DNA from 3 places in the Leclercia sp. genome. Region 3 is predicted to be linked to each of the others. Evidence: predicted binding sites of a transcription regulator. Region 3 holds the regulator's gene; each other region holds the start of a gene.
The links. Region 3 encodes Fur, which represses iron uptake genes when iron is present. Its sites were predicted from a motif close to ATAATAATGAGAACNACTATCAA; they were not measured.
Positions count from the first base shown of each region.

Region 1: the regulator Fur is predicted to act here: its motif matches at 2,613-2,635, upstream of efeU (iron uptake transporter permease EfeU).
Region 2: the regulator Fur is predicted to act here: its motif matches at 3,051-3,073, upstream of bfd (bacterioferritin-associated ferredoxin).

Region 1 covers NZ_DAIQCE010000001.1:1,657,544-1,662,567, reverse strand. Annotated here, with positions in the region: gene putP (sodium/proline symporter PutP) at 1-572, shown strand, start outside; gene V7Q49_RS07910 (DUF3574 domain-containing protein) at 689-1,108, shown strand; gene V7Q49_RS07905 (NupC/NupG family nucleoside CNT transporter) at 1,249-2,433, opposite strand; gene efeU (iron uptake transporter permease EfeU) at 2,685-3,518, shown strand; gene efeO (iron uptake system protein EfeO) at 3,562-4,689, shown strand; gene efeB (iron uptake transporter deferrochelatase/peroxidase subunit) at 4,694-5,024, shown strand, end outside.
Region 2 covers NZ_DAIQCE010000005.1:24,019-29,042, reverse strand. Annotated here, with positions in the region: gene fusA (elongation factor G) at 1-1,676, shown strand, start outside; gene tuf (elongation factor Tu) at 1,746-2,930, shown strand; gene bfd (bacterioferritin-associated ferredoxin) at 3,108-3,302, shown strand; gene bfr (bacterioferritin) at 3,373-3,849, shown strand; gene V7Q49_RS14325 (prepilin peptidase) at 3,833-4,306, opposite strand; gene rpsJ (30S ribosomal protein S10) at 4,694-5,005, shown strand.
Region 3 covers NZ_DAIQCE010000002.1:44,714-49,737, reverse strand. Annotated here, with positions in the region: gene chiP (chitoporin ChiP) at 23-1,429, shown strand; gene chiQ (ChiQ/YbfN family lipoprotein) at 1,479-1,808, shown strand; gene fur (ferric iron uptake transcriptional regulator) at 1,962-2,408, opposite strand; gene fldA (flavodoxin FldA) at 2,700-3,230, opposite strand; gene ybfE (LexA regulated protein) at 3,386-3,673, opposite strand; gene ybfF (esterase) at 3,802-4,575, opposite strand; gene seqA (replication initiation negative regulator SeqA) at 4,759-5,024, shown strand, end outside.

The DNA.
Region 1 (5,024 bases), on a different contig from region 3:
TGTTTATCGAACTGGCGCAGATCCTCTTCAACCCGTGGATTGCTGGTATTCTGCTCTCCGCTATCCTCGCCGCGGTAATGTCTACCCTGAGCTGCCAGCTGCTGGTCTGCTCCAGCGCCATCACCGAAGATCTGTACAAAGCCTTCCTGCGTAAGGGCGCGAGCCAGAAAGAGCTGGTGTGGGTGGGGCGCTTTATGGTGCTGGTGGTAGCTCTGGTCTCCATCGCCCTGGCGGCAAACCCGGAAAACCGCGTGCTGGGCCTGGTAAGCTACGCCTGGGCAGGCTTTGGTGCCGCCTTTGGTCCGGTGGTGCTGTTCTCGGTGCTGTGGTCACGTATGACCCGCAACGGCGCGCTGGCGGGGATGATTATCGGTGCGGTCACCGTGATCGTCTGGAAGCAGTTCGCGTGGCTGGGCCTGTACGAAATCATTCCAGGCTTTATCTTTGGCAGCATCGGGATTGTGGTCTTCAGCCTGCTGGGTAAAGCGCCGTCTGCCGCGATGCAGAAACGCTTTGCTGAAGCGGATGCGCATTACCACACCGCGCCGCCGTCGAAGTTGCAGCCTGAGTAATTTGTCTTCTCCCTCCTGTAGGCCGGGTAAGCGTTAGCGCTACCCGGCTTTTTTCTTGCTAATTTCTGCAACTTACGTTCATATCGCTGGACTTATAACAATGAGGATAGCGAAGTATGACAATCAAAACAGGGCTTGTGGCGGGCGCAATTTTACTGCTGGCGGGCTGTAACGCCCCCTCGCACAGCACCGCGGATAACACCTGCAAGGCCGATAATCAGATGCAGCAAACCACCCTCTACTTCGGCCTGAACCGTCCGGCAGGGGAGGCGATCACCGGCCAGGAGTGGCAGCAGTTTGTCGACCAGGACGTCACCCCGCGTTTTCGCGATGGCTTAACGGTGTTTGATGCCCGTGGGCAGTGGCTGGGGAATGACGGGAAAGTGGCGCGCGAATCGAGCAAGGCGTTGATGCTGATCCACGCAAAAGATGCCCGGAGCGAGAGCAATATCGAGGCGCTGCGTGGAGTGTATAAGCAGCGCTTTGCCCAGGAGTCGGTAATGCGCGTTGACCAGCCGGTGTGCGTGCAGTTTTGATAAGACCGGGTGCGGCCTGATGCCCTCACCCCGGCCCTCTCCCACAGGGAGAGGGAGCAAACACTAAAAACGGCAACTAAGTTGCCGTTTTGCATTTACCTTGTAGGCCCGTGCAAGCGCCAGCGCCGCCGGGCATTACACTACAGCACTAATCCCGCAAAGCTCGCCGACAACAGGCTCACCAGCGTTGCACCGTACACCAGGCGCAGACCAAAGCGTGATACCACGTTGCCCTGCTTCTCGTTCAGCCCCTTAATCGCCCCGGCCACAATGCCGATCGAGGCAAAGTTGGCGAAGGAGACCAGGAACACCGACAGAATGCCCAGCCCGCGCGGGGTCATCTGCGCGGCAATTTTTTGCAGCTCGATCATCGCTACAAACTCGTTTGCCACCAGCTTGGTCGCCATAATCCCACCCGCATGCAGGGCATCGCTCAGCGGGATCCCCACCAGCCACGCCAGCGGATAGAAGACATAGCCCAGAATCTGCTGGAAGCTCAGGCCGAACACGCTGGAGAAGAGGGCGTTCACGGCGCTGATCAGGGCAATAAAGCCAATCAGCATCGCCAGAATAATCATCGCCACCTTGAAGCCAGCCAGAATATATTCGCCCAGCATCTCAAAGAAGCTCTGGGATTCATGCATCTTTTCCAGCTTAATTTCCGGCTCCGCTTCCGGGCGGGTTGGGTTAATCACCGTGAGGATGATAAAGGTGCTGAACATATTCAGGATCAGCGCCGCCACCACATATTTCGCCTCGAGCATGGTCATATACGCGCCAACAATCGACAGCGAGACCGTCGACATGGCGGTGGCCGCCATGGTGAACAGACGACGCGACGAGAGGTCCCCCAGCACCCCTTTGTAAGCAATGAAGTTTTCCGACTGGCCGAGCGTCAGGGAGCTGATGGCGTTAAAGGATTCGAGCTTGCCCATGCCGTTAACCTTTGACAGCAGGGTGCCGATCACGCGAATAATCACCGGCAGAATACGCCAGTGCTGCAGAATGCCGATCAGTGCCGAAATAAAGATAATCGGGCACAGCACGCCGAGGAAAATAAACGCCAGCCCTTTTTCACCCATCCCGCCAAATACAAAGTTGGTCCCTTCGGCGGCATATTTCAGCAACGATTCAAAGAAGCCCGAAACGTACTGAATAACAAACAGACCGCTTTCGGCGTGGAGGAAAAAGAATGCCAGCGCAATCTCAATCACAATAAGTTGGATAACGTAACGAATGCGGACGTTGCGGCGGTCAAAGCTGACCAGCCAGGCCAGCGCAAGGATAACCACCAGCGCCAGCAGGAAGTGCAGGAATTGATACATAGTTGATTTTCAGCAGATTAATGAGGCGCACATTTAGCCACAGCCTGCCGTAACCGTAAATGAACTTTTATGTCTTAACTTATAAACCTTTTAGTCACTTAAGTTATTATTTTCCCCTTATGGTTTTACATCCTGTCATCAAAATGCAGCATATTTCGCTTGTATTTCTTATTGCCGTAATGATAATCACTATCATAAGAATTTACCTTTCTTTGCATCAGTTGACCGCGAAAAACATTTAAGGTGTCGGCATGTTTGTTCCATTTCTCATTATGTTACGTGAAGGTCTTGAAGCGGCCCTCATTGTCAGCCTCATCGCCAGCTATCTGAAACGCACCCAGCGCGGCCGCTGGATTGGCGTGATGTGGATTGGCGTCTTCCTGGCTGCCGCCCTCTGCCTCGGTCTGGGCATTGCGATCAACGAAACCACCGGGGAATTCCCGCAAAAAGAGCAGGAGCTGTTTGAAGGCATCGTGGCGCTGATTGCGGTGGTGATCCTCACCTGGATGGTGTTCTGGATGCGTAAAGTGTCGCGTAACGTCAAGGTTCAGCTGGAGCAGGCGGTGGACAGCGCCCTGGCGAAGGGCAATCACCACGGCTGGGCGCTGATCATGATGGTCTTTTTCGCCGTGGCGCGTGAAGGGCTGGAGTCGGTCTTCTTCCTGCTGGCCGCGTTCCAGCAGGATGTCGGCATCTGGCCGCCGCTGGGTGCGATGCTGGGTCTGGCCACCGCGGTGGTGCTCGGCTTCCTGCTCTACTGGGGCGGGATCCGTCTTAACCTCGGGGTCTTCTTCAAGTGGACCAGCCTGTTTATCCTGCTGGTGGCCGCCGGACTGGCTGCCGGGGCGATCCGTGCCTTCCATGAGGCGGGCCTGTGGAACCACTTCCAGGATGTGGCCTTCGATCTCAGTAACGTTCTGTCTACCCATTCGCTGACCGGCACCCTGCTGGAAGGGATCTTCGGCTATCAGGAAGCCCCGAGCGTCAGCGAAGTGGCGGTCTACTTTATCTATCTTATTCCGGCGCTGGCGCTGTTCTTTATGCCATCGCGCCCCAGCGCTCAGCCGTCGCGTACTGCGCCCTGAAGTGCTCACTGTAGTTACAACATACTTTTAAAAGGGAAAAGTCATGGCAATCCACTTTCGTCGCAGTGCGTTACAGGCTGGCGTTGCAGCGCTGATGGCGTCCGCTTTCGCCGCTCAGGCCGCGGATGTTCCGCAGGTTAAAATTACCGTCAATGATAAACAGTGTGAGCCGATGACCGTCACGGTCAACAGCGGTAAAACCCAGTTCATCATCCAGAACCACAGCCAGAAAGCGCTGGAGTGGGAGATCCTCAAAGGGGTAATGGTGGTAGAAGAGCGCGAAAACATCGCGCCAGGCTTCAGCCAGAAGATGACCGCCAATCTGCAACCGGGGGAATACGACATGACCTGCGGCCTGCTGACCAACCCGAAAGGCAAGCTGATCGTGAAAGGAGCCGCCACCGCTGATGCTGCCAAAGGCGACGCGCTGCTGAGCCTCGGCGATGCCATCACCGCCTATAAAGCCTACGTTACCAAAGAGACGGCGGATCTGGCTGCCAGCACTAAAGCCTTTACCGACGCGGTGAAAGCAGGCGATATCGAAAAAGCGAAATCCCTGTATGCGCCGACCCGTCAGCACTACGAGCGCATCGAGCCGATTGCCGAGCTGTTCTCTGACCTCGATGGCAGCATCGATGCCCGTGAAGATGATTACGAGCAGAAGGCCGCCGATCCGAAATTCACCGGCTTCCACCGTCTGGAGAAAGCGCTGTTTGGCGACAACTCCACCAAAGGGATGGAGCAGTACGCCACCCAGCTGAACAGCGACGTGCTGGAGCTGCAAAAACGCATCAGCGAGCTGGCCTTCCCGCCGTCGAAAGTGGTGGGCGGTGCGGCAGGGCTGATTGAAGAAGTGGCGGCCAGCAAGATCAGCGGAGAAGAAGATCGCTACAGCCACACTGACCTGTGGGACTTCCAGGCCAACGTCGAAGGTGCGCAGAAGATCGTTGACCTGCTGCGTCCGCAGCTGCAGAAAGATAACAGCGAACTGCTGGCGAAAGTGGATGCCAACTTTAAGAAGGTCACCACCATTCTGGCGAAATACCGCACCCAGGACGGGTTTGAAACCTACGACAAGCTGACCGATGCCGACCGTAACGCCCTGAAAGGGCCGATTACCACCCTGGCAGAAGATCTGGCGCAGCTGCGTGGCGTACTGGGTCTGGACTAAGTTGATGAACAAGCATGACGAGTACGACGTGGCTGAACCTTCACGACGTCGGTTGTTAAAAGGGGTAGGGGCGCTTGGCGGCGCTCTTGCCCTTGCAGGCGGTTGCCCGGTGGCGCATGCGGCAAAACCGCAGAGCGCGCCGGGGACGCTCTCCCCGGACGCACGAATGGAGACGCAGCCGTTTTACGGTACGCATCAGGCGGGGATTTTAACCCCGCAGCAGGCGTCGATGATGCTGGTGGCCTTTGATGTGCTGGCCAGCGACAAAAGCGAGCTGGAGCGTCTGTTCCGCCTCCTGACCCAGCGCATTGCCTTTCTGACCACCGGCGGCCCGG
Region 2 (5,024 bases), on a different contig from region 3:
TGGGTGCTAACTTCCTGAAAGTTGTTGGTCAGATCAAATCCCGTCTGGGCGCGAACCCTGTTCCGCTGCAGCTGGCAATTGGTGCTGAAGAAGGCTTCACCGGCGTTATCGACCTGGTGAAAATGAAAGCCATCAACTGGAACGATGCAGATCAGGGCGTTACCTTCGAATACGAAGATATCCCAGCTGACATGCAGGATCTGGCTGACGAATGGCACCAGAACCTGATCGAATCTGCAGCAGAAGCTTCAGAAGACCTGATGGAGAAATACCTGGGTGGTGAAGAACTGACTGAAGAAGAGATCAAAAAAGCTCTGCGTCAGCGCGTTCTGAACAACGAAATCATCCTGGTAACCTGTGGTTCTGCGTTCAAGAACAAAGGTGTTCAGGCGATGCTGGATGCGGTAGTTGACTACCTGCCATCCCCGGTAGACGTTCCTGCGATCAACGGTATCCTGGACGACGGTAAAGACACGCCGGCTGAACGTCACGCAAGTGATGAAGAGCCGTTTGCTGCTCTGGCGTTCAAAATCGCTACCGACCCGTTCGTGGGTAACCTGACGTTCTTCCGCGTGTACTCTGGTGTGGTTAACTCCGGTGACACCATCCTGAACTCCGTGAAATCCGCACGTGAGCGTTTCGGTCGTATCGTACAGATGCACGCGAACAAACGTGAAGAGATCAAAGAAGTTCGTGCGGGCGACATCGCTGCTGCTATCGGTCTGAAAGACGTGACTACTGGTGACACCCTGTGTAACCCAGATCACCCAATCATTCTGGAGCGTATGGAGTTCCCTGAGCCGGTAATCTCTATCGCCGTTGAACCAAAAACCAAAGCTGACCAGGAAAAAATGGGTCTGGCTCTGGGCCGTCTGGCTAAAGAAGACCCATCATTCCGCGTATGGACTGATGAAGAATCTAATCAGACCATCATCGCTGGTATGGGTGAACTGCACCTTGACATCATCGTTGACCGTATGCGTCGTGAATTCAACGTTGAAGCTAACGTAGGTAAACCTCAGGTTGCTTACCGTGAAGCGATTCGTCAGAAAGTTAGCGATGTTGAAGGTAAACACGCTAAGCAGTCTGGTGGTCGTGGTCAGTATGGTCACGTTGTGATCGACATGTACCCACTGGAGCCGGGCTCTAACCCTAAAGGTTACGAGTTCATCAACGACATTAAAGGTGGTGTGATTCCTGGCGAATACATCCCTGCCGTTGATAAAGGCATCCAGGAGCAGCTGAAGTCTGGTCCGCTGGCTGGTTACCCGGTAGTAGACATGGGTGTTCGTCTGCACTTCGGTTCTTACCATGACGTTGACTCCTCTGAACTGGCGTTTAAACTGGCTGCTTCTATCGCCTTTAAAGAAGGCTTTAAGAAAGCGAAACCAGTTCTGCTTGAGCCGATCATGAAGGTTGAAGTAGAAACTCCTGAAGAGAACACCGGTGACGTTATCGGTGACTTGAGCCGTCGTCGCGGTATGCTGCGTGGTCAGGAATCTGAAGTAACTGGCGTTAAGATCCACGCTGAAGTTCCGCTGTCTGAAATGTTCGGATATGCAACTCAGCTGCGTTCTCTGACCAAAGGTCGTGCATCATACACCATGGAATTCCTGAAGTATGATGATGCGCCGAACAACGTTGCTCAGGCCGTAATTGAAGCCCGTGGTAAATAATCCACAGGATTAAAACCTAAGTCCCGTGCTCTCTCCAAAGGGGAGAGCACTATAGTAAGGAATATAGCCGTGTCTAAAGAAAAATTTGAACGTACAAAACCGCACGTCAACGTTGGTACTATCGGCCACGTTGACCACGGTAAAACTACCCTGACCGCTGCAATCACTACCGTTCTGGCTAAAACCTACGGTGGTTCTGCTCGTGCATTCGACCAGATCGATAACGCACCAGAAGAAAAAGCTCGTGGTATCACCATCAACACTTCCCACGTTGAATATGACACCCCGACTCGCCACTACGCACACGTAGACTGCCCGGGCCACGCCGACTATGTTAAAAACATGATCACCGGTGCTGCGCAGATGGACGGCGCGATCCTGGTTGTTGCTGCGACTGACGGCCCTATGCCTCAGACCCGTGAGCACATCCTGCTGGGTCGTCAGGTAGGCGTTCCTTTCATCATCGTGTTCCTGAACAAATGCGACATGGTTGATGACGAAGAGCTGCTGGAACTGGTTGAGATGGAAGTGCGTGAGCTGCTGTCTCAGTACGACTTCCCGGGCGACGACACCCCAATCGTTCGCGGTTCCGCGCTGAAAGCGCTGGAAGGCGAAGCAGAGTGGGAAGAGAAAATCATCGAACTGGCTGGCTACCTGGATTCTTACATCCCAGAGCCAGAGCGTGCGATTGACAAGCCGTTCCTGCTGCCTATCGAAGACGTATTCTCCATCTCCGGCCGTGGTACCGTTGTTACCGGTCGTGTAGAGCGCGGTATCGTTAAAGTTGGCGAAGAAGTTGAAATCGTTGGTATCAAAGAGACTGCCAAGTCTACCTGTACCGGCGTTGAAATGTTCCGCAAACTGCTGGACGAAGGCCGTGCCGGTGAGAACGTTGGTGTTCTGCTGCGTGGTATCAAACGTGAAGAAATCGAACGTGGTCAGGTTCTGGCTAAGCCAGGCTCCATCAAGCCGCACACCAAGTTCGAATCTGAAGTGTACATCCTGTCCAAAGACGAAGGCGGCCGTCATACTCCGTTCTTCAAAGGCTACCGTCCACAGTTCTACTTCCGTACTACTGACGTGACCGGTACCATCGAACTGCCAGAAGGCGTTGAGATGGTAATGCCAGGCGACAACATCAAGATGGTTGTTACCCTGATCCACCCAATCGCAATGGACGATGGTCTGCGCTTCGCAATCCGCGAAGGCGGCCGTACCGTTGGCGCGGGTGTTGTTGCTAAAGTTCTGGGCTAATTAATTATCCCTGAATTAAAAAGGACGCTTCGGCGTCCTTTTTTGTTGTCCTGCGTTTCTTCCTGTCACAAATTTTCGCATTTTTTGTTGGCTCCCGCCCCGTATCTCCGTGCTTGTGCTATTGTAATCATAATTATTCTCACTTACACTTTGCGCATATTTTGAACGGGAGTGGTTATGTACGTTTGTTTATGTAATGGTGTAAGTGATAAAAAAATCCGTCAGGCCGTTCGCCAGTTTCAACCACAATCTTTTCAGCAACTGCGTAAGTTTATTCCAGTAGGAAATCAATGCGGTAAGTGCGTTCGCGCTGCTCGTGAGATCATGCAGGACGAATTGATGCAGATCCCGGAATACAAAGAGATTGCCTGAGGCTCATTCTTTTTTTTGACATCCCTGTAGCCCCATCTACGCTTCAATGAGTGGAAGCGGAGGGACTATAATGAAAGGTGATATTAAAATCATAAGTTATCTCAATAAATTATTGGGAAATGAGCTTGTCGCAATCAATCAATACTTTCTCCATGCGAGAATGTTCAAGAACTGGGGCCTGACTCGCCTCAACGACGTCGAATACCATGAATCCATCGATGAGATGAAGCACGCCGATAAGTATATCGAGCGTATTTTATTTCTAGAGGGTATCCCCAACCTGCAGGATCTCGGCAAGCTGGGTATCGGTGAAGATGTTGAAGAGATGCTACGCTCCGATCTCGCGCTAGAACTCGACGGCGCAAAAGATCTTCGTGAAGCCATCGCTTACGCAGACAGCGTTCACGATTACGTCAGTCGCGATATGATGATCCAGATCCTGGCCGATGAAGAAGGGCATATTGACTGGCTCGAAACTGAACTGGATCTCATCAGTAAAATCGGCCTGCAGAATTACCTCCAGTCGCAGATCAAAGTGGAAAGCTGACCAGGCTTTGCCCACCCATCATTAAACCTGCTGCCGCCATGAAAGGTCCAAAAGGCAGCGGGTTTTTTAATATCTGTTCTCCGGGCTTACACATAGAGCGTATCAAAAGATAGAGCATCGCCAGCAGAGCTGCCGATAATGCCAGCGCAGGAAGTACACACCAACCATGCCATGCCCCTAGCGCGCCCAGATACTTCACGTCACCGTAACCCAGCCCCTCACGTTTGCGTATCAGTTTATAAGCCCAATAAATTATCGCGAAGCCGGCGTATCCTGCGATCGCACCTAAGACTGCGCTTGCCAGAAAATCGGGGTGAAGACAGAGGTGAAAGAGCAGACCCGCCCAGAGCAGTGGACAGAGGTATTTGTCCGGAAGCAGATGCGAACGGATATCCTCACGGACTAATAAGCATGTCAAAACCAGATAAATAAAGAGGAAGGGGAGGGTGGTGAGCATCGTTCAGGGCCTCTATAAAATGTGTGCGGCCATACTCCACTCAATCTGTAGGGTTAAACAATCAGCAAAGCTAAGACCTGCGTAATGCCTTCCCGACTACCGGCATTTCGCCGCAACGTTGCAAAATATTTACGAGCCGCCACGCAAAACTGACCCGGGCCGTCTATTTCCTAAACGGGGCTTGCGTCCTGCCGAGATTTACGTATAATGCGCGGGCTTGTCGTAATTGACAGCAGGTTCAATCTGAACCCAGGCAACACTGTTTTTCGTTGCCTAACAATGCTCCCAATTGGGGGGCTACGTAAGAACGGTTACACTCTCCCATCAATCGTAATGGGTTTGAGTAGTAATCATTTTCGTTTATAAAATAATTGGAGCTCTGGTCTCATGCAGAACCAAAGAATCCGTATCCGTCTTAAAGCGTTTGATCATCGTCTGATCGATCAATCAACCGCGGAAATCGTCGAGACTGCTAAGCGCACTGGTGCGCAAGTCCGTGGTCCGATCCCGCTGCCGACCCGCAAAGAGCGCTTTACCGTTCTGATCTCCCCGCACGTTAACAAAGACGCGCGTGATCAGTACGAAATCCGCACTCACAAGCGTCTGGTTGACATCGTTGAGCCAACCGAGAAAACCGTTGATGCTCTGATGCGTCTGGATCTGGCTGCCGGTGTAGACGTGCAGATCAGCCTGGGTTAATCAGGTCATCGAGCGATTG
Region 3 (5,024 bases):
AATACGTCAAAGAGGATTAATTATGCGTACGTTTAGTGGCAAACGTAGTGCGCTTGCGCTGGCTATCGCCGGTGTTACAGCAATGTCAGGCTGGATGGTTTCTCCGAAAGCCCAGGCCGAAGGTTTCATTGATGATTCAACCCTCACGGGCGGTGTCTATTACTGGCAGCGTGAACGTGACCGCAAAGATGTCGAGTCAGACAAATACAAAACGAACCTCGCTCACTCCACCTGGAACGCCAACCTTGATTTCCAGTCCGGCTATGCCGCCGATATGTTCGGTCTCGATCTGGCTGCGTTCACGGCCATCGAAATGGCGGAAAACGGCGACAGCGGTCACCCGAACGAAATTGCCTTCTCCTCCAGCAACAAAGCTTATAAAGAGGACTGGTCCGGCGATAAGAGCGGGATCAGCCTGTACAAAGCGGCGGCTAAATTTAAATACGGTCCGGTCTGGGCACGCGGTGGCTGGTTGCAGCCAACCGGTCAAACCCTGCTGGCGCCGCACTGGAGCTTTATGCCGGGTACCTATCAGGGTGCTGAAGCCGGGGCCAACTTTGACTACGGTGATAGCGGTGCGTTGAGTTTCTCGTACATGTGGACCAACGAATATAAAGCGCCGTGGCACCTCGAGATGGACAAGTTCTATCAGAATGACAGGAAAACCCGCGTCGACTATCTCCACTCCTTCGGCGCGAAGTACGATTTCAAAAACAACCTGATTCTGGAAGCGGCCTTTGGTCAGGCTGAAGGTTTTATCGATCAGTACTTTGCTAAAGCCAGCTACAAGCTTGATATCGTGGGTGGCCCGCTCTCCACCAGCTATCAGTTCTACGGCACGCGTGATAAAGCCGACAGCGGCACCGAGAATGATATCTACGATGGTACAGCATGGCTGCAGGCGCTGACGCTGGGCTACAAGGTCGGCCAGGTCGATTTACGTCTGGAAGGGACTTACGTCAAGGCGGAAGGGCAGCAGGGTTACTTCCTGCAGCGTATGACCCCAACCTATGCGTCTTCCAACGGTCGTCTGGACGTGTGGTGGGATAACCGCTCCGACTTTAACGCCAACGGCGAAAAAGCGGTCTTCTTCGGTGCCATGTATGATCTGAGCAACTGGAACCTTGCGGGCTGGAGCGTTGGCGCGTCCTATGTCTATGCCTGGGATGCGAAACCGTCAGACTGGTTAATCAACAGCGCCGGTCAGCGTGAAGATATCGCCTCCAACAAGATTAAGGAATCGGCCTACAGCCTGGATGCGATCTACACCCTGCAGGACGGCCGCGCGAAAGGAACCATGTTCAAACTGCACTTCACGCAGTATGACAACCACTCCGATATCCCAAGCTATGGCGGCGGCTACGGCAACATCTTCCAGGATGAGCGTGACGTGAAGTTCATGGTTATCGCCCCGTTCACCATCTTCTGATGACAATCCGGGCGGGGACTCACTCCCCGCCTGACTGGAGATCGTTATGTTGAAAAAAATCGTCATGGTCGCAGTGCTGGCATCAGGACTGGCCGCCTGCGCACAACCCCAGACCCAGAAAGAAGATACCCGTCTGAAAGAGGCCTACAGCGCGTGCATCAATACCGCTGAAGGGTCACCGGAAAAGATTGAAGCCTGTCAGAGCGTGCTGGACGTGCTGCGTCAGGAGAAGGCGCACGAACAGTTTGCGACCCAGGAAACCGTCCGGGTGGCGGATTACCAGGCCTGTATTCAGGCGCGTAAAACGGGTAACAATCAGGACGTGACCAAAAACTGCGATAAAATCTGGCAGGAGATCCGCAGCAACAACGCGAAGTAATGAGCTGTTTGCCACGCCCGGTGGCGCTATGCTTACCGGCCTGGGGGTGATTTCACCCTTGTAGGCCCGACAGCGCAGCGCCACCGGGCTTTTTTACATTATCGCAGGCAAAAAAAAGCCAACCGTCAGGTTGGCTCAGAGTCTATGCAAAGATTATTTGGTGTCGTGCGCGTGGTCATCTTCGCGGCAGTCGCCTTCGGCACAGTGGCCATACAGGTACAGACTGTGGTTGGTCAGACGAATGCCATGACGTGCGGCAATTTCGCGCTGACGTAATTCGATGGAATCATCGCTGAATTCGATCACTTTGCCGCAGTCGAGGCAAATCAGGTGATCGTGGTGGTGCTGCTGCGTCAGTTCAAACACGGATTTACCGCCTTCGAAATTATGACGCGTTACGATGCCTGCATCGTCGAACTGGTTCAGTACACGGTAAACGGTAGCCAGACCAATCTCTTCGCCCATGTCGATCAGACGCTTGTATAAGTCTTCCGCACTGACATGATGGTTATCCGGACCCTGAAGCACTTCCAAGATTTTTAACCGTGGAAGCGTGACTTTCAGTCCGGCCTTCTTTAATGCGGTGTTGTTGTCAGTCATGCGGAATCTGTCCTGTTGCTAAACGATTCACTTCTAAAGAAGAAGTGACAGAAAATGCACCTGGGATAATGCGTCTCATTATAGAACTGCCATGACGTAATGAAAACTGCAAGTCTCAAGTAAAGTATGCTTATAAAAACGTGGTACCGCCAACAAAGTTGTTACAAGGTTCCCCGTTTACTCCTGGATCATTGTACAGGTATGGCAGCAAAAGTTAAAAATTTGTAGCAATTATTTTGATTGGTATTACCTATCGATGCGGCGCAACTTTAGCGTTGCGCCGCGACATCATCAGGCGTTGAGGATGTCGTCGAGGTGCAGTTCTTCGCGAACCTGTTTTACCCATTTGTCGACGCGCTCAGCGGTCAGTTCCGGCTGTCGGTCTTCGTCGATGGCGAGGCCCACGAAGTTATTGTCATCGGCCAGACCTTTAGAGGCTTCGAAGTGATAACCGGCAGTTGGCCAGTGTCCTACGATCACCGCGCCGCGTGGCTCAATGATGTCGCGAATGGTGCCGAGGGCATCGCAGAAGTACTCTGCATAGTCTTCCTGGTCGCCACAGCCAAACAGGGCCACCAGCTTGCCGTTGAAATCGATCTCTTCCAGAGAAGGGAAGAAGTCGTCCCAGTCACACTGCGCTTCACCGTAATACCAGGTCGGGATGCCCAGCAGCAGAATATCGTAGCCTTCGATATCTTCTTTGCTGCTTTTCGCAATGTCATGCACATCGGCAACGTCTTTACCCAACTGTTTTTGAATGTTTTTTGCGATATTTTCGGTGTTACCCGTGTCGCTGCCGAAAAAAATGCCGATGATTGCCATGAGTAAAATAACCTCTTGATACTTAATGGTATGGTGGCGCAATTTAGCCACGGATAAGGGCAATCATAGCAGAACAGAGAAGCCTGCGGAAACTGCTATCACGCAGGACTGCACTCTGTGCTACATGAAAGCAACAAGAAGGGGAGTTTTCTGACTTACGCTTTGCCGTGCCATTTCTCGAGCTGCGCGATCAGCATCTCTTCAATAAGCTCACTGCGGCTGATCTCACGGGCATTCGCCAGCTCATTCAGCGCATCGACGGCTTCAGCATTCATTTTCAGCTCGACGCGTTTAAGCCCACGACTTTTATCGCGTTTAAGCTGATTGCGCTTATTAATGCGCAGCTGTTCATCACGCGAAAGCGGATTGGTTTTCGGTCGTCCCGGGCGACGCTCATTCGCGAACAGATCTATTGTCGTGCGGTCCGTGTGTTCTTTGGCCATGATTCTGAGACTTCGGGGGAAACAAGACACCCTGCTAATGCCCGGGCGATAAGCGCGCCATCATACATCACCGAAAACGGCACGCCAACGACTGGAGGCCCGCAGGCGACCAGTCGCTCTCTTTTTAATCAATTTTCGATGTCAGCGAGGTAACGGCGAATAGCGCGCAGCACCGCGTCCGGTTTTTCGGCATGGACCCAATGTCCGGCCCCGGCAATGACGTGCGCTCGCGCCTGAGGGAACTGCGCCAGCAGCGCATCACGGTACGCTTCGGTCACATACGGCGAATTGCCGCCGGTAATAAACAGGGTTGGATGCGGCCACGCGGCGACCGGCTGCCAGCCGACGATCTGATCGTATTGGTCCCAGAGAACCGGCACGTTGAAGCGCCACTGGCCGTCGACGAAGGATTTCAGCAGGAACTGCACCACGCCTTCTTCGTCAAGGTGTTCACGCATCAGCGCCGCAGCCTGCTGGCGGGTGCTGACGCCTGCGTCCGTCACGGCGTTAATGGCGGCGAAGATCTCATCGTGGCGGCGCACGTCATAATCCACCGGCGCGACGTCGATCACCACCAGCCCGGCAATGCGCTCTGGTGCGAGCGCCGTCAGCGCCATTACTGCTTTACCGCCCATTGAGTGACCAATCAGGATCGCCTTTTCAATATGGTGTTCATCCAGCGTATCCAGCAGATCCTGAGCCATGACGGCGTAGGTCATCTGCGGCGAGCGCGGCGACAGACCGTGGTTGCGCATGTCCACCTGCAGCAGCGCGTGGTCGGTCACCAGATCCCGTGCCAGCACGCCAAGGTTATCCAGGCTGCCAAACAGGCCATGCACCAGGACGATGGGAGAATTATTGTGCGGCGATTGTGCAGATTGCGCTCGGGTATTCAATTTCATGGCAAAGTTCTTTTTTTACGTATGTCAGGTTAGGGTATCATGTTGACCATTCTGCCGCCCGGCTGCAAGGAAACAGTTAATTCTGACTTTTGCCGCCATTCTGGCTTGACGCTATCCGCTGTTGGGTTTTGACCTTATACTCCCAACGACTTGTATTCAGATAAGATATCGCACTGGATTAAGATGAAAACAATCGAAGTTGATGACGAGCTTTATCAGTATATCGCCAGCCAGACGCGGCACATTGGTGAGAGCGCGTCCGACATTTTACGGCGCATGCTGAAAATTGCCGCCGCCTCGCAGTCTGCCGCTCCGGCCATCAAAGAAACGCGCCAGCCCGCTGCTGTCGCACAGGAAAAGCCGCTGTCACCGGTAAAAGACAAAGTGCGTGCGATGCGCGAATTGCTGCTCTCTGACGAATACGCTGAGCAGAAGAAAGCAGTTAACCG